DNA from 3 places in the Neisseria zalophi genome. Region 2 is predicted to be linked to each of the others. Evidence: predicted binding sites of a transcription regulator. Region 2 holds the regulator's gene; each other region holds the start of a gene.
What was found. The regulator FNR, encoded in region 2, switches genes on or off when oxygen is low (the NO sensors DNR and NnrR bind a similar motif). The targets are predictions, from matches to a motif close to TTGATNNNNATCAA.
Positions count from the first base shown of each region.

Region 1: ccoN (cytochrome-c oxidase, cbb3-type subunit I) is a predicted target of FNR. The motif match lies at 7,876-7,889, and genes of this name have one in related genera.
Region 3: D0T92_RS06670 (universal stress protein) is a predicted target of FNR. The motif match lies at 5,338-5,351, and genes of this name have one in related genera.

Region 1 covers NZ_CP031700.1:2,158,778-2,169,006, forward strand. Annotated here, with positions in the region: gene D0T92_RS09975 (amino acid ABC transporter permease) at 1-544, opposite strand, end outside; gene D0T92_RS09980 (amino acid ABC transporter substrate-binding protein) at 567-1,403, opposite strand; gene hscA (Fe-S protein assembly chaperone HscA) at 1,738-3,600, shown strand; gene fdx (ISC system 2Fe-2S type ferredoxin) at 3,817-4,158, shown strand; gene iscX (Fe-S cluster assembly protein IscX) at 4,219-4,413, shown strand; gene D0T92_RS10000 (TIGR01244 family sulfur transferase) at 4,506-4,940, opposite strand; gene D0T92_RS10005 (YoaK family protein) at 5,008-5,661, opposite strand; gene D0T92_RS10010 (M61 family metallopeptidase) at 6,076-7,830, opposite strand; gene ccoN (cytochrome-c oxidase, cbb3-type subunit I) at 8,154-9,590, shown strand; gene ccoO (cytochrome-c oxidase, cbb3-type subunit II) at 9,616-10,227, shown strand.
Region 2 covers NZ_CP031700.1:22,817-33,045, reverse strand. Annotated here, with positions in the region: tRNA gene D0T92_RS00150 (tRNA-Ile) at 1-22, shown strand, start outside; tRNA gene D0T92_RS00145 (tRNA-Ala) at 65-140, shown strand; rRNA gene D0T92_RS00140 (23S ribosomal RNA) at 482-3,370, shown strand; rRNA gene rrf (5S ribosomal RNA) at 3,485-3,597, shown strand; gene D0T92_RS00130 (ComEA family DNA-binding protein) at 3,799-4,095, shown strand; gene D0T92_RS00125 (Nramp family divalent metal transporter) at 4,362-5,615, shown strand; gene D0T92_RS00120 (NRAMP family divalent metal transporter) at 5,825-7,078, shown strand; gene fnr (fumarate/nitrate reduction transcriptional regulator Fnr) at 7,172-7,906, opposite strand; gene hemN (oxygen-independent coproporphyrinogen III oxidase) at 8,196-9,602, shown strand; gene bioD (dethiobiotin synthase) at 9,705-10,229, shown strand, end outside.
Region 3 covers NZ_CP031700.1:1,447,437-1,457,665, reverse strand. Annotated here, with positions in the region: gene purL (phosphoribosylformylglycinamidine synthase) at 1-2,336, opposite strand, end outside; gene D0T92_RS06685 (P-II family nitrogen regulator) at 2,504-2,842, shown strand; gene pip (prolyl aminopeptidase) at 2,935-3,867, shown strand; gene aroD (type I 3-dehydroquinate dehydratase) at 3,901-4,662, shown strand; gene D0T92_RS06670 (universal stress protein) at 4,754-5,221, opposite strand; gene D0T92_RS06665 (tRNA threonylcarbamoyladenosine dehydratase) at 5,362-6,138, shown strand; gene D0T92_RS06660 (segregation and condensation protein A) at 6,135-7,007, shown strand; gene D0T92_RS06655 (DUF6531 domain-containing protein) at 7,140-10,229, shown strand, end outside.

The DNA.
Region 1 (10,229 bases), 290 kb from region 2:
CAACTCGGAAAAGTTCGGTAATGGTCACCACCGAAGCCAAAGAGGTATCTTTAAACAAACTGATAAAAGTATTGCTCAAAGGCGGTACGGCAACGCGGAAAGCCTGCGGCATAATAATGCGGCGGAAGGTCTGCATATAGGTCATGCCGATAGAAAAGCCTGCTTCCCACTGCCCTTTGGGCACCGATAAAATGGCAGCACGAATGGTTTCGGAAGCGTAAGCACCGATATTCAACGAAAAGCCGATAACCGCAGTCGGCAACGGATCCAATGTGATACCGATAGAAGGCAAACCGTAAAATACCACCATCAATTGAACCAGCATAGGCGTACCGCGAATGGCGGAAACATAAAACTTTACTAAAGCAAATAATAGCCGGTGCACCCAGCCCGACAACGGCACCACGCGCACTAAAGCCACACCCAATGCAATCAGGATGCCGCAAATAAAAGAAACGACGGCCAGCGGTATTGAATAAAGGAAACCTGCTTTCACCATCGGCCAAAATGCGTTTATGACCAAAACCGCACGGGCTTCGGTCATAAACGGAATGGCAGTTAAAATATCATTTAACACTGACATCTACGCCAAAGAATTGTTCGCCCAATTGTTTCAATGTACCGTCTTCACGCAACTCATCAACGGCCGTACTGATTTTAGCCAAAGCTTCCTCATTGCCTTTATTCACAATAAAGCCGGCACCCAGTTTTTCCTCACCTGAAGCAGTCCATGCTGTTTTTAATCCTGAGTTTGGGTTTTTCTTCAAATAATCGAGCAATGCCAATGAATCGTTAAATGTAAAATCGGCACGTTTTTGTTGAACCAAAGTCAATGCCTGCGCCATTCCGTCTACCGGAATAATTTCAGCTTCGGCTTTTTGCGCCATTTCACCATAATTACTGCTTAATGTTTGGGCGGCAGACAAGCCTTTCATATCGGCAAAGCTTTTGATTCGGTCATCATCGGCACGTGAAACCGCCATCGGGCCTGAATAACTGTAGTCTGCCGATTTATCAAACGTAGCACGGCGCTCTGGTGTAGTCAGGCTAACCTGATTAGCCACCATATCAAAACGGCCTGCTTTCAAACCTGCCAACATAGCATCCCATTGGGTTTCTTTAAATTCAACCTGAATTCCTAATTTTTCCGCCACAGCACGGGTTACTTCCACATCATAGCCGGTGAGCTTGCCACTTTCATCATGATAGGTAAACGGTGCATAAGTACCCTCTGTACCCACAGTTACCGTACCTTTATTATCGATACGCGCCAACAGTGAAGCGGCTCCTGCTTCTGTTTGTGGTGTTGAAGCTTGATTAGTCGAAGCAGACGAACCAGTATCATTACCACAAGCAGCCAACACTAATGCGGCCATACTGCCGAACACGATTTTTTTAAACATAATGTTTCCTATGTTGAAGCGTATAAAATATAAATTGTACTTGAATAGAAACAAAATACAAATAATCCCTAATTATATGCTTAGATTCAAATGAATATAAATAAAATATCAAAAAAACATACAACCATGCCTGAAAACTCAAGGCAAAATTAGATTATTCGCCATCAAGCCAACCTGAAATCATACTCAAAAAATAAAATAATCTACTTATACAAAAACCATCTGAAATCAATTTTCAAACGGCTTTTCCTCATTCCCGACAAACTCACTCAACTATTTACAATAAATCTGTTAAAATAAGCGCCATTAAAAAATAATTCACAAGGCACAAACCATGGCACTCTTGCAAATCGCCGAACCCGGCATGTCTGCCGCCCCACATCAACACCGATTGGCCGTAGGCATCGATTTAGGCACTACCAATAGCCTCGTTGCATCCGTAAAAAGTGGTAGTGCTGTTTGTCTTCCCGACGAGCAAGGCCGCGTTACCCTGCCCTCAGTGGTACGTTATTGTGAAAATACCCGTATAGAAAGTGGCTACGATGCACTCAAAGCCCAAAAAATCGACCCTCTCAACACCATCAGCTCGGCCAAACGCCTTATTGGTCGAACATTGTCAGACCTTAAACAAGACAGTCATTATCTCCCCTACCGATTTGGCGGCAGCGAAAAGATTATCGAACTACAAACCCGTCAAGGCATTAAAACGCCGATTGATGTGTCTGCCGAAATATTACGCACCTTAAAAGAGCGTGCCGAAGAAAACCTTGGCGGCGAATTAACCGGCGCTGTTATTACTGTTCCCGCTTATTTTGATGACGCCCAACGCCAAGCCACAAAAGATGCGGCTCGACTGGCCGGATTAAACGTATTGCGGTTGCTAAACGAACCAACAGCCGCAGCCATTGCCTACGGTCTAGACAATGCTTCCGAAGGTACGTTTGTAGTTTACGATCTCGGCGGCGGCACACTTGACGTATCCGTCTTACAACTGACAAAAGGTTTATTTGAAGTAAAAGCCACCAACGGCAACAGTGCACTCGGCGGGGATGATTTCGACCACCGTCTGTTCTGCCAACTACTCGAACAAAACGGCTTATCACAATTAAACGAACAAGACAGCCAATTACTCATCAGTCTGGTTCGTGCTGCCAAAGAAAGCCTCACCACAGAAACCAGCACCACCATACGTGCGACACTTTCAGACGGCCATACCATCAACACTACCATCACCCGCCAAGCGTTTCACAACCTCACCCAACCGTTGGTTGCCAAAACCATCGAACCGGTGAAACAGGCATTAAAAGATGCGGGCATCAGCAAAACCGATGTGAAAGGTGTGATTATGGTAGGCGGTTCTACCCGTATGCTGCATGTACAACAAGCCGTTGCAACCTTCTTCGGCCAAACACCGCTCAATAATCTCAACCCGGATCAGGTCGTTGCCTTGGGTGCCGCTATGCAGGCCAATATCTTGGCCGGCAATAAAAGTGATGAAGAATGGCTGCTGTTAGACGTTACCCCGCTTTCGCTCGGTTTGGAAACCTACGGCGGGTTGGCTGAAAAAGTCATACCGCGCAACAGCACCTTACCGACTGCCCGCGCCCAAGAGTTCACAACTTTTAAAGACGGCCAAACCGCCATGACCATTCATGTGGTACAAGGCGAGCGCGAATTGGTTGCCGACTGCCGCAGTCTGGCCAAATTCACATTGCGCGGCATCCCCCCGATGGCAGCCGGTGCAGCCCGTATTTTGGTGACTTTCCAAGTCGATGCAGATGGACTGCTATCCGTATCGGCACGTGAGCAGTCAACCGGTGTACAGGCGCAAATCGAAGTCAAACCTTCTTACGGCTTGGATGACGAAACCATCACACAAATGCTGAAAGACAGTATGTCCAACGCTTCCGAAGATATGGCCGCACGTGCACGCACAGAGGCCACTGTTGAAGCCGAAGGGCTTATCAGTGCCGTTCAAGCTGCTTTAGCTTTGGATCGCGACCTACTGAACGAGGATGAATTAAACACCATTCAAACGGCCATTACCACGCTGGAAAACCTTATCCAAACAGGCAATGCCGACGAAATCCGACAAGCCGTTACCGACCTCGGACACACTACCGATGACTTTGCCGCCAAACGCATGGATAGAAACATTAAGCGCGCTTTAACCGGCCAAAAAGTAGAAGATATTTAAACCATCATTTTCAGACGGCCTCTTTTCTAAATAAAGGCCGTCTGAAAACGGTACATGATAATTGCGATAAAGATGAGCAAAACCGCCGATAGCAATGAAACACTATCGAAACTATGTCGATAATTATAAAATCCACACCGGATAATCCATATATTTTGAACACAAGCCCTACTATAACGGCCGGCTAAAGCCCGCCAAACCACAAACAGGAACAACATGCCTAAAATAACCATTCTCCCACACGCCGATCTCTGCCCCGAAGGCAAAACCATAGAAAATGCCCCTGAAGGCCAAACCATTTGTGATATTTTGTTGGATAACGATATTGAAATCGACCATGCTTGCGAAAAATCCTGTGCCTGCACCACTTGCCACGTGATTGTGCGGAAAGGCTTCGACAGTTTGGAAGAGCCGTCTGAAATTGAAGAAGACTTACTTGATCAGGCATGGGGCTTAGAAGCCGAATCACGCTTAAGCTGCCAAGCCAAAGTAAACGATGAAGATCTGGTGGTAGAAATTCCCAAATACACTATCAACCACGCCCGTGAACATCATTAACCACTTGCCGGTAATCTTTCCTAAAAAGGCTTTACCTCCCCGACTATAAGGAACCGAATCATGAAATGGACCGATACCTTACGAATTGCCGAAGAGCTTTACGACACACACCCCGATATCGACCCCAAAACCATACGCTTTACCAAATTACGCGAACTCATTATGGCTTTACCCGATTTTGACGATGATCCCGACCGTTGCGGAGAGCGTATTCTCGAGGCCGTCCAATTGGCTTGGATTGAAGAAGCGGAATAAAACCAACCTAAAAATTAAAACAGCACAATAAAAAAAGCAACGCAAATATCATTTTATTTGCGTTGCTTTTTTTATTAATACAGAATAGAAAATTAAGCTCCTTTTGCCGCTTCTTGTAACCGACCTTCAAAAGAAGACAAATCTACACCGGCATTACGAGCCATGGCTATGGCATCAGCCACTGCCATACCATTTGCCACTTCACCGTAAGCCCATAATAGTGAACTGCGTGTACCGGTTAGACAATAAGCCAAAACAGGTACATCCGCATCAGTCAAATGCGCTCTGAATTCAGCTGCCACATCGGCGTTAATCATAGGAGCGGTCACCGGCAGATAAACAAATTGAGTGATATCGGCTTCTTCAAACCACTGCTTCATCTGCTCGGCACTGGTCTGATCTATCGCTTCCCCATCCGGACGGTTACAAAACACACTTTTAATACCCAATGCCACTGCTTCTGCCACTGAAGTATGCGTTAATTGAGATGCAATATAAATTTTATCGGTCAATCGCCGGATAGTCATAATATTTATACTCCTTATATTATTTAATAAACTTACCAAGCCTTATTTCTCTTTTTTATTAGGTATATCAGAGAAAAGCTTGTTTGTCTTTTATTAATAAAAAGATTGCAATACCTAAAAAAATCAAACTAAACAAAATCGTTCGTTGAGCAAAATAAGTTACAAAAAATCCATTCAATAACGCACCAAAAGCGAAGCTGGCTAAAATGAGAAACGTATCTTGAAAAGCAATTTTTTTGTCAGGATCATGATTAATATAACCTCCAAAAAAATTTGTTGAAAGATTACGCAAATTTCCTGTCATCATCAAAGAAGTAAAAGGCTTACCCTTTAACTTGGTAAATGCCTGCAATTGCATTGCCGCAGCGATTGAAAGTAATGCATTCACCAAAAGATGTGGCATAACGGGAGAAAATAGTCCAACGAATAGCAATATCGCAGTCTCAAAAATTAAAAACCACAACTGTTGATTTTTTATAATCTTTGTCTGTATATGACTTGCCAGCAACACCCCTGAGAAAAAAGCAATGATTGGAATCGCATAATTAACCAGCACCGCCCAACTTCCTTGCCCCAGACGGATTCCAAGTAAAATAAAGTTACCTGTCTGCAACCCTGCAAAAACCTCGCCATGAACCAAGTAGGTGTAAGCATCCAACCCACCTGCAATTGCCGCTAGCACCATTCCAAATTCTAAGCGTTCATGAATTTTGTCAGACATCTTTATTCGTACCTTTTTATTCATCAAAAGTCTACGCCAATTCAATAAAAACAGCAAAATATGTATTTCGACTTGGAACTAATGTGTTTAATATAGAATAGTCATTAGACTGTTGAGCCTCTACCCTTAGTTTTATAAAAAGAATTTATGGCGGATATAAATCGTAAAATAAGGGTAAAAGCACCACTCAATAACCATGAGATTTTTTGCAACATCCGATTATTAAGCTCATTATTTTACTGATATATATATCTGAAGCTGTCAAATAACAGCTATTAATTGACCAATCAAGTTATACCCAAACTCAATATAAATTGATTTCAGACGGCCTCAACAAACTGAAGTAACCATTCAAATTGAATACCGTCTGTATTTAAGTATTGCTTTCAATCAAGCAACTAATACCGAAATCAATCAAGATGCCTGCAACCATGCTTTCAGCAAAGATTGATTTTCAATACTCAACATTGCTGTTTCCGGCTTTGCTTTTTGTACCGTCAAATCGGTTTCATGCAATACTCCGTCTCGGAAATAATGTATATGCACAATATCGCCTACCGATAATGACTGCCACTGCTTTTCAAAAGCCTTACAAGCAAAGCCGTTTAGCGCAATGATTTTATCTTTTGGGGAAAGCGCCGCCTGCTCCGCGCTTCCGCCGCTTAAAACATGAGTTAAGACAATACCGTCTTCTAGCTGTTTAAATTTCGCACCAAAATCGGTAGCCTGCTCACATTTCGCCGCTTCCATTACAAAACCACCGCCGTGACTGCGCGGTAACGGCAACCAATTCAAAGCAACACCCGCATCGAATAAACACTGTACCAAAGGCAGATCTTTCGTTGAATACAAGGCCGTCTGAAAGAAATCATCCAAATCCAAACCGGTAATTTCACGGCAATAAACCTGCCATTGCCCTTCAGGAATACCCTGGCCGTTTTCACACCACTTCCGATACAATGCCCGCATCACATCATCAAGACTTGTTCTACCATCACTACGACTACGCAATAATAAATCCAAACATAATGCGACTAATGCACCTTTCTGATAATAGCTCACAATAGCATTTGTGCTGTTTTCATCCTGTTTATAAAATTTATTCCATGCCGTAAAACTCGATTCCGCCAAAGTTTGTTTCAGACGGCCAAAGCCCTGCTGAACACGGGTAATACTTTTTGCCAATAGCTCTAAATATTGCTGCGGTCGAATCACACCGCTGCGTACCAAAAACAAATCATCATAATAAGAAGTAATACCTTCAAACGCCCATAACTGTTCGGTATAACTTTCCGAGTCTAATCGGTAAGGCACAAATACTTCCGGTTTAATAGATTTCACATTCCAAGCATGAAAATACTCATGACTGAACAAGCCAAGCAATTGGATATAGGCGTCATCTGCTTCCTCACCCATCTTTTCAGACGGCAAACTATTGCGATCAGCCAGCAACGCCGTACTGCTGATATGTTCAAGCCCGCCATAAATATCATCACCGACATGCAATAAAAACAGATATTCCTTAAAAGGTGCATTTCCTGAAAACATTTCCAACTGGCTGGAACAGATTTTTTGAATATCCTGAACCAATCTTTCTCGATTAAAAGATTGGTAATGCCCACTCAAAGCAATACGGTGGGGAATACCACCGGCTTCAAACGTTAAGGTTTCAATGCGGCCAAGTTCGACAGGGTGATCAATCAATTCGGCATACGAGGCCGCCTGAAACCGATTGGGTGCTGTTTGAGGCATTGTCGTTGCTACCGCCCAACCATTCGGCAACTCATCTAAAATAACCTTGTGAGGCTGAGCTTCAAAGCCGCCCACATTTAAAAATAAACATGCTCCATCGAAAAAGCCGCGCTCCGATGTTAAAAAAGCGCCTCGAACAGATAAATCATAGGCATAAACCGTATAGTAAATTTGCCACTCGCCACTTTCAGGCGGTGTTTCCCAACAGTTTTTTGAAATCTGCTTCAATGCTTTGGGTACATCATTACAAGTTGCCTGAATATCAACAATATGACGTGAGAAATCACGAATCAGATAACTACCAGGCACCCAGTTAGGAAGTTTGATTTGTAAAGGAATGTTGTCTTTGCAATGCAGTGTTAAACACACCTGCCACTCGTGAGATAAGCATTTAGGTCTGATAAAATACTGAAGCATATATTGCTTTCTTTTGTTAAATTCTGTATTTGAGTTTAAAGAAATTTGACTTAAATCAAGAAAAACTATGTGGTGAATCTATAATCTAACACATTATAGCCTTGCGCAACCGAACCTGGGTATTTTTCAAGATTTTTCTACCGATTAAGCTTGGTTCAGTATGGGTTTTGATTTAAAATGCACAGATTAAACTACCGTTAGTTGCGTAATTTTACTTTACCGGCGGTGTTAAATTAAGAAAAATCGGGTGCATCTTTGGTCTATTTAAGCAAGCCGGAGCAAACCGATAAGTGTGTTAACTGCCATGTTTAATGGAGACCCTTATGGAAACGCAAACTTATAACTACAAAGTGGTGCGTCAATTCGCCATCATGACTGTAGTTTGGGGCATTGTGGGCATGTTGGTCGGTGTTATCGCCGCCGGACAACTGTTCGCTCCTATGCTTAATCTTTCAGACATCGGACCATGGTTTCACTTTGGCCGAATCCGACCACTGCATACCAATGCTGTGATTTTCGCTTTTGGCGGCTGCGGTTTATTTGCCACATCTTATTATGTAGTCCAACGTACTTGTAACGTCCGTTTGTTCGGTGGCAAGTTTCTACCGGCATTTACTTTCTGGGGCTGGCAGCTAGTGATTGTTCTGGCCGCGATTACCCTACCTTTAGGCTACACCCAAGGTAAAGAATATGCCGAATTGGAATGGCCGATTGATATTCTGATTGCCGTGGTATGGGTTGCCTATGCCGTTGTATTCTTCGGTACGATTGCCACACGTAAAATCAAACATATCTATGTTGCCAACTGGTTCTACGGTGCGTTTATTTTGGCCGTTGCTCTTTTGCATATCGTCAACAATATCAGTATCCCTGCCGGTGTGATGAAATCTTATCCGGTTTACTCCGGTGCAATTGATGCCATGGTTCAATGGTGGTACGGCCACAACGCAGTTGGTTTCTTCCTCACAGCAGCCTTCTTGGGCATGATGTATTACTTCGTTCCCAAACAAGCAGGTCGTCCGGTTTATTCTTACCGTTTATCCGTTGTCCACTTCTGGGCACTGATTTTTACTTATATGTGGGCAGGTCCTCACCACCTGCACTACACTGCCCTGCCCGACTGGACACAATCATTGGGTATGGTATTGTCGTTGATTCTTTTCGCACCTTCTTGGGGCGGTATGATTAACGGTATCATGACACTGTCTGGTGCATGGCACAAATTGCGTACAGACCCGATTTTGAAATTCTTGGTGGTTTCACTTTCCTTCTATGGTATGTCTACTTTCGAAGGTCCTATGATGTCTATCAAGAGTGTTAATGCCTTAAGCCACTATACCGACTGGACTGTCGGCCACGTACACTCCGGTGCATTAGGCTGGGTAGGCTTTGTTACCATCGGTTCGATTTATTATCTGATTCCACGCCTGTTCGGCCGCAAAGAAATGCACAGCATCAAATTGATTGAAGCACATTTCTGGATTGCCACAGTCGGTGTTGTCCTTTATATCTCTTCTATGTGGATTTCCGGTGTAATGCAAGGCTTGATGTGGGGTGCTTTAAACGATGACGGCACACTGACTTACTCTTTCGTAGAGTCTGTAAAACGCAGTATGCCTTTCTATATGATTCGTTTTTCAGGCGGCCTGTTATACCTGAGCGGTATGGTTATTATGGCCTATAACGTTTATCGCACCATCATCAGCGGTAAACCGGTAGATGCCGAAATTCCTGCCATTTCTCAAGCACAACACCACTAAAATATAAGAAAGACAGGCTACCAAAATGAAATTGCAACAATTAGTCGAAGAAAAAGTCGGCGTATTGATTATCTTCACCTTCTTGGTAATCAGCTTCGGGCTTTTGATTGAAGTTGTGCCGTTATTTTTTACTAAAGCGGTCACAGAGCCCATCAAAGGCGTAAAACCTTATTCAGCATTACAAGTCGCAGGCCGTGATATCTTTGTACGCGAAGGCTGCTACAACTGCCACTCACAAATGATCCGTCCGTTCAGGGCAGAAACCGAGCGTTACGGTCACTACTCCGTTGCCGGCGAGTCAGTTTATGACCGTCCGTTCCAATGGGGTTCCAAACGTACCGGTCCGGATTTGGCACGTGTGGGCGGACGCTATTCTGATGAATGGCACCGCATCCATCTGCTTAACCCTCGTGACGTCGTGCCTGAATCCAATATGCCCGCCTTCCCTTGGCTGGCTCGCAATAAAGTCGATGCCAATACAACAGTAACCCACATGAAGGCTTTACGTGCGGTTGGCACTCCTTACAGCGACGAAGAGATTGAAAAAGCCCCGCAAGAGTTGGCTGATAAATCAGAACTTGATGCTGTAATTGCTTATCTGCAAAGCTTGGGCTTAGCACTGAAAAACGTAAGGTAACA
Region 2 (10,229 bases):
TCAAGTCCTCCCAGACCCACCAGAGATTCTTCGGGCAGGTTGTAGAAGCTGTCCGGACGGATAAGGGGGCATAGCTCAGTTGGTAGAGCACCTGCTTTGCAAGCAGGGGGTCATCGGTTCGATCCCGTTTGCCTCCACCAAAAGCCGCTAGGTTAAAACATATTGCTACTTTTTAAATTAAAGCCAGCTTTAAAAGCTGTTTTTAATTTGCAAAGTGACTAAGCAACAGTCGTTGTTTAGTAGGCATGCATCGCTCTTTAACAAATTGGAAAGCCGAAATCAACAAACAAAGACAATGTCGATTTACCGAAAGGTAAGTTGTACAGTATTTGGGTGATGATTGTATCGAGTAACTTATGAAAGACAAAAGGCATAAGTTACACACAACAAAAGCAGTAAGCTTTATCAAAGTATGAACATCTAATCTGATTACTCGTCAACGGTAATTTAGATGAAGTCAAAGAGGTTCTTGAAATGATAGAGTCAAGTGAATAAGTGCATCAGGTGGATGCCTTGGCGATGATAGGCGAAGAAGGACGTGTAAGCCTGCGAAAAGCATCGGGGAGCTGGCAATAAAGCTATGATCCGGTGATGTCCGAATGGGGAAACCCACTGCATTCTGTGCAGTATCCGCTCCTGAATACATAGGGAGTGAGAAGCGAACCCGGAGAACTGAACCATCTAAGTACCCGGAGGAAAAGAAATCAACCGAGATTCCGCAAGTAGTGGCGAGCGAACGCGGAGGAGCCTGTATACGATAGCCATTGAGATAGAAGAACAAGCTGGGAAGCTTGGCCATAGTGGGTGACAGCCCCGTATTCGAAATTTCATTGGTGGTACTAAATATACGACAAGTAGGGCGGGACACGTGAAATCCTGTCTGAATATGGGGGGACCATCCTCCAAGGCTAAATACTCATCATCGACCGATAGTGAACCAGTACCGTGAGGGAAAGGCGAAAAGAACCCCGGGAGGGGAGTGAAATAGAACCTGAAACCTGATGCATACAAACAGTGGGAGCACCTTTAGGTGTGACTGCGTACCTTTTGTATAATGGGTCAACGACTTACATTCAGTAGCGAGCTTAACCGGATAGGGGAGGCGTAGGGAAACCGAGTCTTAATAGGGCGTCTAGTTGCTGGGTGTAGACCCGAAACCGAGTGATCTATCCATGGCCAGGATGAAGGTGCGGTAACACGCACTGGAGGTCCGAACCCACGCATGTTGCAAAATGCGGGGATGAGCTGTGGATAGGGGTGAAAGGCTAAACAAACTCGGAGATAGCTGGTTCTCCCCGAAAACTATTTAGGTAGTGCCTCATGTATCACTTCCGGGGGTAAAGCACTGTTATGGCTAGGGGGTCATTGCGACTTACCAACCCATGGCAAACTAAGAATACCGGAAAGTGCAATCATGGGAGACAGACAGCGGGTGCTAACGTCCGTTGTCGAAAGGGAAACAACCCAGACCGCCAGCTAAGGTCCCAAATGACAGATTAAGTGGTAAACGAAGTGGGAAGGCCCAGACAGCCAGGATGTTGGCTTAGAAGCAGCCATCATTTAAAGAAAGCGTAATAGCTCACTGGTCGAGTCGTCCTGCGCGGAAGATGTAACGGGGCTCAAATCTGTAACCGAAGCTGCGGATGCATGCTTGCATGCATGGTAGGGGAGCGTTCTGTAGGCCGAAGAAGGTGACTTGAGAAGGTTGCTGGAGGTATCAGAAGTGCGAATGTTGACATGAGTAGCGATAAAGCGGGTGAAAAGCCCGCTCGCCGAAAGCCCAAGGTTTCCTACGCAACGTTCATCGGCGTAGGGTGAGTCGGCCCCTAAGGCGAGGCAGAAATGCGTAGTCGATGGGAAACGGGTTAATATTCCCGTACTTGATTCAAATGCGATGTGGGGACGGAGAAGGTTAGGTTAGCAAGCTGTTGGAATAGCTTGTTCAAGCCGGTAGGTGGAAAGTTTAGGCAAATCCGGACTTTCATAACACCGAGAAGCGATAACGATTGTCTACGGACAAGAAGTAACCGATACCACGCTTCCAGGAAAAGCCACTAAGCTTCAGTTTGAATTGAACCGTACCGCAAACCGACACAGGTGGGCAGGATGAGAATTCTAAGGCGCTTGAGAGAACTCGGGAGAAGGAACTCGGCAAATTGATACCGTAACTTCGGGAGAAGGTATGCCCTTCGATGTGAAAGACTTGCTCTGTAAGCATTGGAGGGTCGCAGAGAATCGGTGGCTGCGACTGTTTATTAAAAACACAGCACTCTGCTAACACGAAAGTGGACGTATAGGGTGTGACGCCTGCCCGGTGCTGGAAGGTTAATTGAAGATGTGAGAGCATCGGATCGAAGCCCCAGTAAACGGCGGCCGTAACTATAACGGTCCTAAGGTAGCGAAATTCCTTGTCGGGTAAGTTCCGACCCGCACGAATGGCGTAACGATGGCCACACTGTCTCCTCCCGAGACTCAGCGAAGTTGAAATGGTTGTGAAGATGCAATCTCCCCGCTGCTAGACGGAAAGACCCCGTGAACCTTTACTGTAGCTTTGCATTGGACTTTGAAGTCACTTGTGTAGGATAGGTGGGAGGCTTTGAAGCAGAGACGCTAGTTTCTGTGGAGCCGTCCTTGAAATACCACCCTGGTGTCTTTGAGGTTCTAACCCAGGCCCGTAATCCGGGTCGGGGACCGTGCATGGTAGGCAGTTTGACTGGGGCGGTCTCCTCCCAAAGAGTAACGGAGGAGTTCGAAGGTTACCTAGGTCCGGTCGGAAATCGGACTGATAGTGCAATGGCAAAAGGTAGCTTAACTGCGAGACCGACAAGTCGAGCAGGTGCGAAAGCAGGACATAGTGATCCGGTGGTTCTGTATGGAAGGGCCATCGCTCAACGGATAAAAGGTACTCCGGGGATAACAGGCTGATTCCGCCCAAGAGTTCATATCGACGGCGGAGTTTGGCACCTCGATGTCGGCTCATCACATCCTGGGGCTGTAGTCGGTCCCAAGGGTATGGCTGTTCGCCATTTAAAGTGGTACGTGAGCTGGGTTTAAAACGTCGTGAGACAGTTTGGTCCCTATCTGCAGTGGGCGTTGGAAGTTTGACGGGGGCTGCTCCTAGTACGAGAGGACCGGAGTGGACGAACCTCTGGTGTACCGGTTGTGACGCCAGTCGCATTGCCGGGTAGCTAAGTTCGGAAGAGATAAGCGCTGAAGGCATCTAAGCGCGAAACTCGCCTGAAGATGAGACTTCCCTTGCGGTTTAACCGCACTAAAGAGTCGTTCGAGACCAGGACGTTGATAGGCAGGGTGTGGAAGCGTGGTAACACGTGGAGCTAACCTGTACTAATTGCTCGTGAGGCTTGACTCTATCATTTGAAGAACTTCAGATGAAAGCTTACTGTATCCTTCAAAAGGATACGATACAAACATTACCGAAACAGTTGATTGAAATAAAAACGGCTTTACCGATTTGACAGTTTAGTCTGGCGGCCATAGCGAGTTGGTCCCACGCCTTCCCATCCCGAACAGGACCGTGAAACGACTCAGCGCCGATGATAGTGTGGATACCCATGTGAAAGTAGGTCACTGCCAGACACTTATACCGAACCCCTGATAGAATACTATCAGGGGTTTTTGCTTTTTACAGAGATATATTACAAATACTTATTGTGACGTCATGACAACAGATATGATAAATGCAGTGATAATAATTGTTAATACTTGTATGCTGCTTTATGATGGGGCTGCTGTCTGGGAAGAAGACGGTATCTTATACACAACGACAAAGGAGCAGTGATGAAGCGTTATTTGTTGGGCATCTGGGCGGCGCTATCGGTGACGATGGCTGCGGCAGCGGTGAATATCAATACGGCGGGGGCGGAGGAGTTGGCCGAGCTGCCGGGTATCGGGCCCTCGAAGGCGGCGGCGATTGTGGCCTACCGTGATGAGAATGGTGCCTTTAAGTCGGTGGCAGAGTTGAAGAATGTGAAGGGGATTGGCGACGGTATTTTAGCGAAGGTGCGCGAAGAGGCCGTTACCGCCGACAATGCCGACAATGCCGATAAAAAAGCCAAACCCGCCCTGAAAAAGTAAATACAGCCGCCTTGGCAGACTGGGAGAGAATAAAGCAGCCGGATTCGTCTATGAGCCCGGCTGCTTTAGTTTCGAAAATTGAATGATCTTTCAATTTGTTGCTTTAATCTTTTTGAATTGGTAGAACCGTTAATCTAGTTTAGTCTCAAAGGTTTTGTACTGCTTGGAATATATAAGTTTAAAATAAAGTTGACGTATAATAACTTTGTAGATATGTGCTGTGAAAGTATGCTGTTTTTATAATAATTAATTTATTAGGATGAAATATGAGTGAGGGAATATTAAACAATTCGCGTTGGAAAACTCGGCTTAGAGCCATGGGGCCAGGCATTATGATGGCATCAGCAGCCATAGGTGGTTCACATATTATTGCTTCTACTCAAGCAGGTGCGCTTTATGGTTGGCAATTGGCTTTGATTATTGTCTTTGCCAATTTGTTTAAATATCCTTTTTTTCGATTTGGCCCGCAATATACATTGTCGACAGGTAAAAGTCTATTAGAGGGATATGCGGAAAAAAGCCGTGTGTATTTATGGGTTTTTTTCATACTGAGTTTATTTGCAACGATTATTAATACTGCTGCGGTTGGTATGTTGTGTGCGGTTATTTTGAGCTTTGTATTACCCGGTGAGTGGTCGGTGAATGCGCTTTCAGTGGCCGTATTGGTTTCGGCTGTATTAATGCTATTGGCTGGTCCGTATCGTACTGTAGATAGAATATCAAAGATTATTATGATAAGTCTAACGGTGACGACAGTGGCTGCAGTTGTGGTTGCTGCTATGCAGGGAGCGCAGGTTCAGGCTGATTTTATTGAGCCCAGCCCGTGGAATTTGAGTGCTTTGGCTTTTATTGTGGCGCTTATGGGGTGGATGCCGGCACCAATTGAAATCTCAGCGATTAATTCTATGTGGGTTGCTGCGAAGCGTAAGATTGAACATGTCAGTTATGAAGATGGCTTGTTTGATTTTAATGTCGGTTATATCGGTACGGCATTATTAGCATTGGTTTTTTTGGCTTTAGGGGCATTGGTGCAATATGGTACCGGAGAAGAAGTGCAAATGGCCGGCGGTGCCTATATTGGACAGTTGGTGAATATGTATGCCTCTACCATCGGTGAGTGGTCGCGTTGGTTGGTGACATTTATTGCTTTTGCTTGTATGTATGGCACGACCATTACTGTTATAGATGGGTATTCTCGTGTGAATATGGAATCCTTGCGTTTGGTTGTAAGAGGAGAACGTAACAATAACCGTATTTTAAGTATATGGATTATTTATGCTGCTGTAACAGGGTTGAGTGTTATTTTGTTTTTTAAAGGCGCCGTGATGCCGATGCTCAAATTTGCGATGATTGCCTCTTTTGTAAGTACGCCTATCTTTGCTTGGTTGAATTTGAGTTTGGTGCGGAGTGGTAGTTATCAATCAAAACCTTGGTTAATGATATTGGCTTGGGTGGGTTTGTGTTATTTAAGCGGTTTTACAATATTATTCCTTTTACATCAAGGCGGTATGCTGGGTTAAATAGATAGGTAAATATACAAAATATATTTTAAAGGCCGTCTGAAATGTTTCAGACGGCCTTTGGTATCCGATGTTATTAATTAATAATATATTGATTATTTTGATATTTTTAATTTTAAATACATTTGTTTGTTCAGATTTTTTTAACAAAGTTGACGTATAATCACTTTTCTTAAATTGTGTAGGATATCGATTAACGGAATAGAAATATGAGTGAGAAAACAATAGATGGTTCACGTTGGAAAACCCGACTAAGTGCAATGGGGCCGGGTATTATGATGGCATCGGCAGCAGTGGGTGGTTCGCACCTTATCGCTTCTACCCAAGCAGGTGCGCTTTATGGTTGGCAGTTGGCTTTAATTGTTGTATTGGCAAATGTGTTTAAATATCCTTTTTTCCGGTTTGGCCCGCAATATACTTTATCGACCGGTAAAAGTTTATTGGAAGGCTATGCAGAAAAGAGCCGTATCTATTTGTGGATTTTTTTCTTATTGAATGTGTTTGCAACAATTATTAATGCTGCAGCAGTCAGTATGTTATGTGCGGTAATTTTAAGCTTTGTGTTGCCCGGTGAGTGGTCGATCAATATGCTTTCGGTGATTGTGTTGATTTCCGGTGTATTAATGTTGCTTGTCGGCCCGTATCGTACAGTGGATGGCATGTCGAAAATTATTATGGTGAGTCTGACGATTACAACGGTAGCAGCGGTTATCGTTGCGGCGATGCAGGGATCGCAGGTTCAGGCTGATTTTATTGAGCCGAGCCCGTGGAACTTGGGGGCCTTGGCTTTTATTGTGGCATTAATGGGATGGATGCCGGCTCCAATTGAAATTTCAACCGTTAACTCGATGTGGGTGGCAGCTAAAGCCAAACTGGAACCTGTTAAATATGAAGACGGTTTATTTGATTTTAATGTCGGCTATATTGGTACGGCACTATTGGCATTGGTTTTTTTGGCTTTAGGGGCATTGGTGCAATATGGTACCGGAGAAGAAGTGCAAATGGCCGGTGGTGCCTATATTGGGCAGTTAGTAAATATGTATGCTTCTACCATTGGTGAATGGTCACGTTGGTTGGTGACATTTGTTGCCTTTGCTTGTATGTATGGCACGACCATTACTGTTTTAGATGGATATTCCCGTGCGAATATGGAAGCGTTTCGTTTGATTATCAGAGGTGAGCGTAATACTAACCGTATCTTGGGGATATGGATTACTTTTGCGGCGATTGCTGCGTTGTGCATTATTTTATTTTTTAAAGGTGCAGTGATGCCGATGCTTAAGTTTGCTATGATTGCTTCTTTTGTAAGTACGCCAGTATTTGCTTGGTTAAATTTAACTCTGGTACGTAATAGTAATTATGGATTGAAACCATGGTTAATGGTGTTGGGCTGGATAGGGTTGATCTATTTAAGCGGATTCACTTTATTGTTCCTCGCGCATCAAGGTGGTATGTTCGGTTAGATTAGAACAATACTCGTAATACTTTTAGAGGCCGTCTGAAATATTTCAGACGGCCTCTATATCTATATTTTTAAAAAAAATTAACTTGGTTAGTTATATGGCATGAGTACATCCCGAAATCATGCTTTTTAGTGTTTGTGGTTCTAATATTTTAATATGTTTATGATCTACGCTAATCAGTCCTTCATGATGAAATTTTGATAAGGTTCGGCTCACCGTTTCCAATTTCAATCCTAAATAACTGCCTATTTCTTCGCGAGACATTCGTAGGATAAAGTCATTAGCAGCAAATCCACGGGAATGAAGTCGGGTGGATAAATTTAATAGAAATGCTGCCAACCGTTCTTCAGCGCGCATGTTGCCAAGTAGTAACATCACGCCTTGGTCACGTACAATTTCACGGCTCATTAATCTGAAAAAATGGGTTTGTAAGCTTGGTATAGTCTTACCCAATTCTTCCATATTGGCAAACGGTAGTTCGCATACTTCGCCATCTTCTAATGCGATGGCATCACAACTGTGGGTACGCGTGCAGATACCATCCATACCCATAAGCTCGCCTGACATAAAGAAACCGGTAACCTGATCACGTCCGTCTTGACTGGCAATAGTCGTTTTAAAAAAGCCGGTACGGATGGCGAATAAAGAAGAAAAAGGTTCGCCTGCGCGGAAAAGGCATTCACCTTTCTTTAAGCGGCGGCTTTGACGGATAACGGCATCTAATTGGGCAAATTCAGACGGCATTAAGCCTGAAGGCAGGCACAGTTCACGTAGAGAACAGGTAGAACATAGTGTTTTCATCTGATTGTGTATGGTGCGAGAGGGCATATTTAAACCTTTTAAATAAATAACTAAGCAACTTTATTTCGCCCTTACGGATTATATTTTGACCCGCATCAAAGCATATTTGCCATAATGTTGTTATTCTACCAAAATACGCCGTATCTGCCTATTTATTAATAATAGGGCAGTTTTTGTTTATTATTTGATTTTTTTAATTTAATTAAATCAATAATTTGATTTGTGTTTTTATAAGTGCGAATGATGTAAATATTACAACATTAAATCATTACATATATTCACTTGATTTCTAAATAGAACATGTCTGCTAATCAATATGAAGACTATTGAAATAGTTTCGAATATTTCCTCTGAGTTTGATCGAAAACTGATTGGATCGTTGCCTGCCTCCGGACCACGTTATACTTCCTATCCGACTGCAGATCGTTTTCTCAGTAGTTTTACGGATAAAGAATATCTCAAAGCATTGAATGCTCGTCAAATGGGGGTGTTGAATAAGCCTCTTTCACTTTATATTCATATTCCGTTCTGTAATACCATTTGTTATTACTGTGGTTGTAATAAAATTATTACCAAAGATACGGGTAAGGCAGATAATTATATTGAATATCTTGAAAGAGAGTTGGCATTGCTTGCACCTTATTTGAATGGGCGGCGACCGCTAATTCAACTCCATTTCGGTGGTGGTACACCGACTTTCTTGAGTAATGAGCAACTCGAGCGTGTGTTTAATATTATCCATCGTTACTTTGATTTGCTGCCTGATGGTGAATATTCTATTGAAATTGATCCACGCAAGGTAACTCGGGAAACTGTATTTCATTTGGCACGGCTGGGTTTTAACCGCATGAGTGTCGGTATTCAGGACTTCGATCCCAAGGTCCAAAAAGCGGTGAACCGTATTCAAACATTTGAAGAAACCAAAGAAGTGATTGATGCAGCGAGAGAAGCAGGTTTTAAATCTATTAGCGTTGATTTGATTTATGGCTTGCCTCACCAATCAAAAGAAACGATTAAACCGACTTTGGAAACAGTACTTTCTTTGAATCCTGATCGTTTGGCACTTTATCATTATGCGCATCTACCACATATTTTCAAACCGCAACGCCGTATTGATACAGACAGCGTGCCCGGTAGCGAAGAAAAACTGGACATACTTCAATATGCCGTTCAAACCTTAACTTCACGAGGTTACCTCTTTATTGGTATGGATCATTTCGCCAAGCCTGATGATGAATTGTCTCTTGCACTCAAAGAGGGCAGGCTTCAACGTAATTTTCAAGGCTACTCTACTTATGCCGACTGCGATTTGTTGGCACTTGGCGTGTCTTCAATTGGTAAGATCGGTAATATTTATGTTCAGAATGAGCGGGATATTAATGCTTATTATGATGCCATTGATGCTGGTCGATTGCCTGTAATGCGCGGCTATTGCTTGAGTAAAGATGATTTATTGCGACGTAATATTATTCAAGATTTAATGTGTCGATTTTCATTAGATTTTCAAATTTATGAGAGTGTTTTTTGTATTCGTTTCTCGCAATATTTTCAAACCGAATTGACTGATTTGCAGCAATTAGCCGAACTGGGTTTATTGAAGATAAGAAAAAACGGATTGGATGTTACTGCTAAAGGACGTTTCCTTATTCGTAATATTGCTATGGTTTTTGATTATTATTTACGACATAAAGAAACCATAGCGCAATATTCCAGAACAGTTTAGTTTGTTAATTTGGTTTCAGTATCCTCCGTATGAAGAAGATGGCGGCTTCTTTTATTGATAGGTAGAATATAATGCTTTAACAAAACGCCGTCTGAAAAAATTATGCCACCGCTTACTTACTTTGTTACCGGAACCGATACCGAATCAGGCAAAACATTTTGTACCGCTGCTTTGTTGCGAGCGGTTGCTCGTCGGGGGCAGATTAGTATCGGGTTTAAGCCGGTGGCTTCGGAGGCCGGCGAAGGTGGCTTAAATGCGGATGTTTTGGCACTGCAAGCCGCATCATCTGTTCGTTTGAATTACAACCAACATAATATTTATACCTTTTCAGAGGCTACCGCTCCTCATTTGGCGGCTGCCGATATGGGCATAGTCATTCAACCACAAAAATTGAGTGATGGTTTGACTGAGCTGAAAAAACAAGGTGATTTTGTTCTCACTGAAGGGGCTGGAGGGTGGCTGACACCACTCAACTCCGAAACTGATTTTTCAGATTGGGTTGTATTTGAACGGTTGCCGGTTATTTTGGTGGTTGGTATGAAGTTGGGCTGCCTTAACCATGCTTTACTGACAGTGCATGCCGTTGCGCAAGCCGGATTGCCGTTGGCAGGTTGGATTGCTAATTGT
Region 3 (10,229 bases), 1.0 Mb from region 2:
GACAGCGAATCTTTGCCCACCGGAATACTGATGCCCAATTGCTGGCAGGCTTGCGATACCGATTCAACAGTGCGGTACAGTTTTTCATCTTCGCCCGCATTGCCGCTGGCAGCCATCCAGTTGGCAGAAAGTTTGATATGGCCGATATCGCCGATATTCACCCCGGCCAGATTGGTTAATGCTTCGCCAATCGCCATACGGCCGGAAGCCGGCGCATCAAACAGCGCCACCGTGGGTTTTTCACCCATCGCCATAGCTTCGCCCTTATCGGTGTTGAAACCCATAATGGTCACAGCGGCATCGGCAACCGGCGTTTGATATTTGCCGACCATCTGATCGCGGTGGGACAAGCCGCCGACGCTACGGTCGCCGATGGTAATCAAAAAGTTTTTTGCAGCAACGGTCGGCAGGCGCAATACGCGGTAAGCCGCTTCTTTTAATTCGATACCGTTACCCGAAAAAGCTTTTTCAGACGGCTGAAGCGGTTGGTCGTTACGGGTGGTTTTGGGTGGTTTGCCAAGCAAAACATTCAAAGGCAAATCTACCGGATCGTTGTCGTATAAATCATCGCGTACTTGCAAATGGCCGTCATCGGTAGCGGTGCCGACCACGGCAAACGGGCAGCGTTCGCGAGCGCAAATTTGGCGGAACGCTTCCAAATCTTCGGGCAGAATCGACAATACATAACGCTCTTGTGCTTCGTTACACCAAATCTGCATCGGGCTTAAGCCGTGTTCTTCCAAAGGCACATCGCGCAATTTAAATACCGCGCCGCGCCCGGCATCGTTCACCAGTTCGGGGAACGCATTCGACAGGCCGCCCGCGCCGACATCGTGAATGGCAATAATCGGGTTATTGCTGCCAAGCTGCCAACAGCGGTCGATCACTTCTTGGGCACGGCGTTCGATTTCGGGATTGCCGCGCTGCACCGAGTTGAAATCCAAATCGGCGGCATTGCTGCCGGTATCCATAGACGAGGCCGCGCCGCCGCCCAAACCGATCAGCATGCCGGGGCCGCCGAGCTGAATCAGCAATGCGCCTTCGGGAATACGGTCTTTATGGGTTTGCTGCGCCTGAATATTACCCAAACCGCCGGCAATCATAATCGGCTTGTGATAGCCGCGCATCTGGCCGTCGAACTCGGCTTCAAACGTGCGAAAATATCCCAGCAGATTGGGGCGGCCGAATTCATTATTGAATGCGGCGCCGCCGATGGGGCCTTCAATCATAATATCCAACGCGCTGCTGATATGCTCAGGCTTGCCATAACTGCCTTCCCACGGTTGCGGATGATCGGGGATATTGAGGTTGGATACGGTAAAGCCGGTTAAGCCTGCTTTCGGGCGTGCGCCTTTACCGGTTGCGCCTTCGTCGCGGATTTCCCCGCCCGCGCCGGTGGCCGCGCCTGCAAACGGGGCAATAGCAGTCGGATGGTTGTGGGTTTCCACTTTCATTAATATATGGGTTTCTTCTTCGCTGAAACGGTAGCCTTGTGCTTCGTCGGCATGCGGATAGAAACGTTCGATGGTCGCGCCTTCAATAATGGAAGCGTTGTCTTTATAAGCAACCACCGTGCCTTCGGGGTGCGCGTTGTGGGTATCGCGAATCATGCCGAACAATGATTTAGGCTGCTGCTCGCCGCTTAAAATAAAATCGGCATTAAAAATTTTATGGCGGCAGTGTTCGCTATTGGCTTGCGCAAACATCATCAATTCGACATCGCTGGGGTTGCGTTTGAGCGCTTGATAATTCTCGGCCAGATAGTCGATTTCATCGGGCGACAAAGCCAAGCCTAAGCTGCGGTTGGCTTCTATTAAGGCCGCTTTGCCTTGCGCCAACACATCGACCGTTGCAAAGGTTTGTGCTTCGGGATGGGCAAACAAGCGTTCGGCCGTCTGAAAATCGGGCAAAACGCTTTCGGTCATACGGTCATGCAATAAAGCCGCCCATTGTTGTTTTTGGCTTTCGCTGAGTTGGCCGTCTAACCATACCGCCATGCCGCGTTCGATGCGCTCGATATCGTTTAAGCCGCAGTTGTGGGCGATATCGGTGGCTTTCGATGCCCATGGCGAAATAGTGCCGATACGCGGGGTAATCAGAAACAGATGATGGCCGTTATCGGCAGCCGGTGTTTCGCGAACATATTCGGCGGCCAATAAAGCTTGTAATTTTTCGATGGTTTCGGTATTCAAAGGGGTATCGCTGCCGACAAAATACCAATATTCGCTATGAGGTGCCGCTGTCGGCAAACCGGCGGCGGCAGCTTTTTGCAGTAGTTTTTCGATGCGGAAATCAGAAAGGGCGTTAACGCCGCGCAAAGCTAAAACAACAGACATAGATTCGGGCTTTCAAAAGCAGTTGGGAAAGCCCGAATTGTACGCGAAAACCACTTTGGCTGCTGAGGTATTTTGATATGCCCAAGCAAATGAAAGTAGATTGAATAGCGCTCGTGTTTATGTTAAAACAAGGCCGTCTGAAACCTCATTTCCCATGCGAGAAAACCATGAAAAAAATCGAAGCCGTGATTAAGCCGTTCAAACTCGACGATGTACGCGAAGCACTCACTGAAATCGGCATCACCGGTATGACTGTATCCGAAGTCAAAGGCTTCGGCCGTCAAAAAGGCCATACCGAAATCTACCGTGGTGCCGAATATGCGGTGGATTTTCTGCCTAAAATCAAATTAGAGCTGGTGCTTTCCGATGCCGACGTCGAGCGCGCCGTCGAAACCATTATCGAAGCGGCACATTCCGGCAAAATCGGCGATGGTAAGATTTTTATTTTGCCGGTAGAAGAAGCCATCCGTATCCGTACCGGCGAGCGTTCCGACGCAGCGGTTTAATCAACCATACACCAAAGGCCGTCTGAAAGCCCGTTTTCAGACGGCCTATACCCTATTTTTTCTAAACATCTTCCAAGCGCAAGGGGTATTTTATGTATCCGATTCAAGAGCCTTATCAAAGCGGTTTGCTGCCTGTATCCGATTTGCACGAAATCTATTGGGAAGAATCCGGCAATCCCGACGGCATTCCGGTGATTTTTCTTCACGGCGGGCCCGGTGCGGGCGCATCGCCGCAAGTACGCGGATTTTTCAACCCTGCCCGCTACCGTATCGTGGTTATCGACCAGCGCGGTTGCGGCCGCTCGCGCCCTTATGCCGAAACCCGCGAGAATACCACTTGGGACTTGATAGACGATATTGAAAAAATACGCACCATGCTGGATATCGACAGCTGGCTGGTATTCGGCGGTTCATGGGGCAGCACATTATCGCTGGCTTACGCCCAAAGCCATCCGCAACGGGTACGCGGCTTGATTTTACGCGGCATTTTTCTGGCGCGGCAGGCCGAAGTAGATTGGATTAACGAAGCAGGCGGCGCTTCCCGTATCCACCCCGAACAATGGCAACAGTATCTGGCGCCCATCCCCGAAGCCAAACGCGGCAAGCTGGTAGCTGCCTATCATGAATTATTATTCGGCAGCGACCGCGCCGCCGCTTTGCAAGCCGCCAAAGCATGGGCGGAATGGGAAAGCTGGCTGATACAGTTCGAACCCAAGCCGGTAGAAGAAGATGCGGAACAGGCATTGGCGATTGCCCGTATCGAAAACCATTATTTTACCCATCACTGCTGGCTGGATAACGAACGCGCATTATTGGCCAATATCGACACCATCCGCCATATTCCCACCGTGATTGTGCAGGGGCGTTATGATTTATGCACACCGATGCAAAGCGCATGGGATTTAAAACAAGTGTTCCCCGAAGCGGATTTAAGAATCGTTCAAGGCGGCCACGCCTCCACCGAAGGCGAAATCGCACGCGGCTTGGTACAGGCTACCGACGAATTTGCCGAGCGCAATATCTAAAGCGGCAGGCTATCCGGCCCAATAAGGAATAAAATGAACACCGTAACCGTTAAAAACCTCACTTTGGGCGACGGCATCCCAAAAATCGCCGTGCCTTTGGTTGCAGAAGATTCAGACGGCCTGAAAGCCGCACTGGCAGACATCCGCCGTGCCGATTTCGATATATTGGAGTTTCGCGCCGACTTTTTCAAAGAAGCCCGCAATCCCGACTATATTATCGAACGCCTACGGGAAACACGGCAGGCGCTGCCTGAGACGCCGCTATTGTTTACCTTCCGCCGCGCCGAAGAAGGCGGCAACTGCCCGATGCCCGAAAGCGCTTATTTCAACCTTATTCAGACGGCCATCTCTTCCGGCCTGATTGATATGATTGATATCGAACTGTTTGCCGCGGCCGATCAAGTGAAAGAAACCGTTGCCATAGCCAAAACACAAGGCGTAACCGTTTTGATGTGTAACCATGATTTCGACAACACACCGCCGAAAACAGAAATCATAGGCCGTCTGAAAACCATGCAGGATTGGGGGGCGGATATTTGCAAAATCGCCGTGATGCCGCACTCGCCTGCCGATGTGTTGATATTACTCGATGCCACCCAAACCATGCTTCAAGAATATGCCATTCAGCCTTTGGTCACCATTTCTATGGGCAAACTGGGCATGATCAGCCGTTTGGCCGGCGCCACTTTCGGCTCGGCCATCACATTCGGCACCGCCGGCAAAGCCTCCGCACCCGGCCAGATTGGCGCCGATGATTTACGCTTTATTTTGAACACGCTATCGGGCGAACATTAAATAAAAAATAAACAGGCCGTCTGAAAAACCTTTCAGACGGCCTAATCACTGATGCGCTTCAATACACTGCTTCAGCGCGCTTCGTGTCGTTTTATTCCTCTTCTTCCGCCACGCTGCGGATAACCAATAACGGCAGATGGCTTTGACGCATCACGGTTTCGGCGAAACTGCCCATCAGCAAATGCATTAAACCGCTGCGGCCGTGCGTACCCAACACAATCAGATCCGAGCCTTGCGAATCGGCATAATCCACCAATTCCTGTGCCATTTCACGGGCACCTTTAGTGGCTACCAACAAATGTTTCACCACATCGGTAACGCCTTTTTCTTTGGCACGCGCTTCGGCGAAATCCAACACCTCGTTGCCTTGTGCAACCGCTGCAGCTTCATAACTTTCATGCTGTAAAAATTCAGGCGCCAATGCCATATATTCGGCAGGATTGGCCACGTGAACCAAGGTTAATCTAGCATCGCCCACGCGCGCAAGCTCTGCTGCGTGTTTCAAAGCGTTTAAAGAAGTCGCACTACCGTCAACAGCAACCACCAAATGTTTATACATCATCATTCTCCTTTCCATAGTCGGCTAGCGACCGATTTTTTAGTGAAATGTGATTCATTACGCACCTTGAAGTATAATACCCCTGCGCCGTTTTGCCAGCATTTTTTTATCGAATATTGATTTATCACAAGGCTCCGTTTATGTCCGATTCCGTTCTCACTTCCTCGCGCCGCTTCGGCGGTATTGCCCGCCTCTACGGCGATTCCGCGCTACAACGCTTCGGGCAGGCGCATGTTTGCGTGGTGGGTGTCGGCGGGGTCGGCTCTTGGGTAGTGGAAGCTTTGGCGCGTTCGGGTGTCGGCCGTTTAACCTTAATCGACTTGGATAATGTCGCCGAATCGAATGTGAACCGCCAACTGCCCGCACTCACATCGGAATTCGGCAAAGCCAAAGTAACTTCTTTGCACGAACGCATTCTACAAATCAACCCCGATTGCCAAGTTACCGAAATCGAAGATTTTGTTAACGAAGAAAATCTATCCGAATTATTCGATCAACCGTTTGATTTTGTGATTGACGCCATTGACCAAGTGCGGATAAAAGCCGCAATGGCCGCCTATTTCACCGAGCACAAACAACCGTTTGTCTTAAGCGGCAGCGCGGGCGGGCAGAAAAATCCCGCCCTGATTCAAACCGCCGACCTCAGCCGAGTCACCCACGACCCGCTCTTGGCCAATCTGCGCTATACCCTACGCAAACGCTACGGCTTTTCGCGCGACACCAAGCAAAAAATGAACGTGCCCTGCGTTTATTCCACCGAAAACATCACACCGCCGCAAAGCGGCGAAGTTTGCGACACCGGTGAAGCGCCGCAAGGCTTATCTTGTGCCGGATACGGCGCCAGTATGTTGGTAACCGCCTCATTCGGCCTTTATTGCGCCCAAGCCGCCATCGAACACATAGGCGCCCGAAAATGACCGCCGACACCACGCACTTAGCCGAACAAACCGCCGCCGAAAACCCTCATGCCGTTGCTTGGATTTTCGGCCAACCGGTAGTGGATTTGCCGCAAGACTTATTCATTCCGCCCGATGCCCTTGAAGTTGTGCTGCACAGCTTCCAAGGCCCCTTAGATTTGCTGCTTTATTTAATCCGCAAGCAAAATATCGATGTATTGGATATTCCGATGATTAAAATCACCGAGCAATATCTGCACTACATCGCCCAGATGGAAGCCTACCAATTTGATTTGGCGGCAGAATATCTATTGATGGCAGCCGTATTGATTGAAATTAAATCGCGCCTGCTGCTGCCGCAACCCGAAAATATTGAAAACGAAGAAGAAGCCGACCCCCGCGCCGAGCTCGTCCGCCGCCTGTTGGCCTACGAACAAATGAAACTCGCCGCCGCCGGACTGGACGCCCTCCCCCGCGCCGGACGTGATTTTATTTGGGCGTACTTACCATTAGAAATCGCCGTCGAAGCCAAGCTGCCCGACGTACACACCGCCGACCTTACACAAGCCTGGCTCTCGATTCTTTCCCGCGCCAAACACACCCGCAGCCATGCCGTCGTTCAGGAAACCATTTCCGTGCGTGCGCAAATGAGCAGCATCCTACGCCGCCTCAATCAAAGCGGACAATGCCGTTTTTCCGAATTATTCAAAGCCGAACAAGGCATTGCCCATGTGGTCGTCAACTTCATCGCCCTGCTCGAATTGGCCAAAGAAGGCTTGGTGCGCATTATCCAACCCGAAAACTTCACCGAGATAGAAATCCATATTAAAAACGAAAATTTGGAAAGCCATGAAGCCGAAACGCCCGATAACAATAAATATGAAAATTAAATAAATAATTTTTATTCAATTGAATTGGCATATAATGAATTTCGGAACTAAATGAATGAAAAACAGTCTTCTTTTATTAAACATACTTAATTTAATACTTTCTTTTTTTTCTTAATTTAAAGAATTATTATTATGGCAAAAATAGGCAATACAATCGGCATACTCGTTCCCCAGCCTTCAGCCCCCGCCATGGTGTCTAAAGGTTCTGCCAACCCGCCCGAACCCCTAACCAATGCCGCCGGCCCCATTGACATTATCGATATGGTTGCCGATGTTGCCTCTACCGCCGTCTCCCTTGCCGACCCCGATTCCGCCGCCGCAGAAACTGCCGATTCCATCTCCACCCTTATTTCCCTCGCCACCATGATACCCGGTACCCCCGGGCCTACCCCGCCCACACAAAAAACCGTTAAAGCCTTTTCCGGTGGTGGCGGTATGGGGGTGAACGGCGGTTATGCCAATGCCGGTAAGGGCGTGTGTCTTGCCTGTAAGGCAGCGGCAGCCGTCGTCGGTAACCCCGTTAATGCCATACTCGGTATTAAATTATTAACCGAAGACACCGAAACCGATTTCACTCTCGATGCCCCGCTGCCGCTGATTTGGGCGCGCAGCTATTATTCCGACCAACTCGGCAACGGCTGGCTCGGCCAAGGTTGGTCGCTGCCTTTTTCCATGCGTCTGCTCCGCACCCGCGACGGCTTCCTCTATATCGACGAACAGGGGCGCGAAATCGCACTGCCCGATATTGATGACGACGAAGAAGAAGCCACCCCCTATTCTAGCGACGACGATGACGACGATGGCCCCGACTTCGAAGACGAAGACCCCGCCGCCCCCACTGCCGAAGAAGACCCCTACGGTTTGGAAGATGCCTACTTCGATCCTTACGAACAAATCTATTTTTCCCGCCTTTCAGACGGCCTCTACCAAATCGCTTCGCCCGACGGCGGTGCCCGTTTATGGTTTGCCGCCGTCGATGAAGACGATGACGTTTATCCGCTTATCGCCCAACTCGACCGCAATAACCACCACATCCGCCTCAGCTACGGCGACAACGGCCTCCCCCACAGCATTTACGACAGCACCGGCAGACAGCTGCAGCTAAACTTCTCATCCATCCGCCTCAACAACAGCGATGAAGATTTTGATGCCGCCGCCGAGCCCGATGCATTTGTCAGTACCGACGATAATCTTTATGTCAACCGCCTCACTTCGGTCGGCTTTCATCAGCGCGAAATGGTGCGCTATGAATACGACGGCTACGGCGACCTCACCGCCGTTTACGACCGTAGCGGCAAACGCATCCGCGGCTTCGGCTATCGCAACCATATTATGGTCGAACACAGCCAGCCCGACGGTTTGGTATCGCAATACCGATACGACCGTTATGCCAAAGACGGTAAAGTCTTAACCAGTAACAACAACCTCGGCGAACAGTGGACGTTTGACTACCGCGACGGCTACACCCGCGTAACCGACGCATTGGGCCGCGAAGAAATCTACGGCTTCGACGACAATCAAGAACTTATCTACCATATCGACGCCGACGGCCACCGCAGCGACAGCGAACGCGACGACTGGGGGCGTATTACCGTACGGCGCGACGAAATCGGCCGCGAAACCCGCTACCGCTACGACGAATACGGCAATGTTATCAATATCACCGCCCCCGACGGCAGCATCACCCATATCGACTACCACGACACCCTAAACCTGCCCGTAGCCGTCAACGACCCCGCCGGACGTATCACCGAATACGCCTACGACCAACGCGGCAACCTGATTCAGGTTACCGACCCCGCCGGCAACACCACCCGCTACCGCTACAACAGCCAATGGCTGCCCGACACCATTACCGATGCCTTAGGCAAAACCAAAACCCTCGAATATGATTCGGACGGCCAGCTTATCCGCTATACCGACTGCTCCGGCGAAACCACCCGCTTCACCTACACCGAAGCCGGCGACCTCGAAAGCACCACCGATGCACTCGGCCACACCACCCGCCATCATTACGACGCAGCGGGCAACCACATCCGCACCGACTACCCCGACGGCAGCCATGAAACCTTCGAATACGACCGTATCAACCGCCTCACCGCCCATATCGACGGACTCGGTGCCAAAACCGAATACGAACTCGCCGCCGACGGCCTGCCGCTCAAACGCACCAACGCCCTCGGCCACAGCTTCCGCTACGGCTACGACAAAGCCCGCCGCCTCACCGCCCTCACCAATGAAAACGGCGACCGTTACCACCTCGGCTACGACCGCACCGACAACCTGATTCAGGAAACCGGTTGGGACGGCAAAATCACCGGCTATCAATACGACCCCGCCGGACAACTCACCACCCAAACCGAATACGGCCTTTCAGACGGACAAAACGACCGTCCCGACGTTTGGCATATCCACCACTTCAAACGCAATATCCTCGGCCAACTGATTGAAAAAACCAGCCGCCGCGTCGACGGTAAACAGCCCAACGGCAAAGACGAAGGCCATAGCCGCACCCGCTTCGAATACAACCCCTTTACCGGCGAACTCGTCAAAGCCCGCAATGCCCACAGCAGCGTCGAACTCGGCTACGACATCCTCGGCCAACTCATTAACGAAACCACCGTCCACAACGGCCAGACCACCACCGTCGCCTACGCCTACGACCCACTCGGCAACCGTATTCAAACCACCCTGCCCGACGGCAGAAACATTAATTATCTTTACTACGGCAGCGGCCATCTGCACCAAATCAATATCGACGGCGAAACCGTATCCGATATCGAGCGCGATAAGCTGCATCAGGAAATCAGCCGCACCCAGGGCGTATTAACCAGCCTCTACCAATACGACCCGATGGGCCGTCTGAAACACCAGACCGCCACCGCCAACCCAACCCTGCAAAACAACAGCAAACTAAATACCCTCGTCGGCGGCGCCGTCCGCAGAAGCTACCGCTACGACAAAGCCGGCAACCTGATTCAGACGGCCGACCAGCGCAGCGGCGTATTGGATTATGTATATGACAAAATCGGCAGAATCAAAACCGCCGGTAAAGAGCATTTCGCTTTCGACCCCGCCAATAATATTCTTTCAGACGACCTAAAAGAACAAACCACCAAAGGCCGTCTGAAAGGCGATAATATCGGCCTCGGCAACCGCATCGAAAAATACAACGGCACCGAATACACCTACGACCCGCTCGGTAATTTAATTTACCGCCAA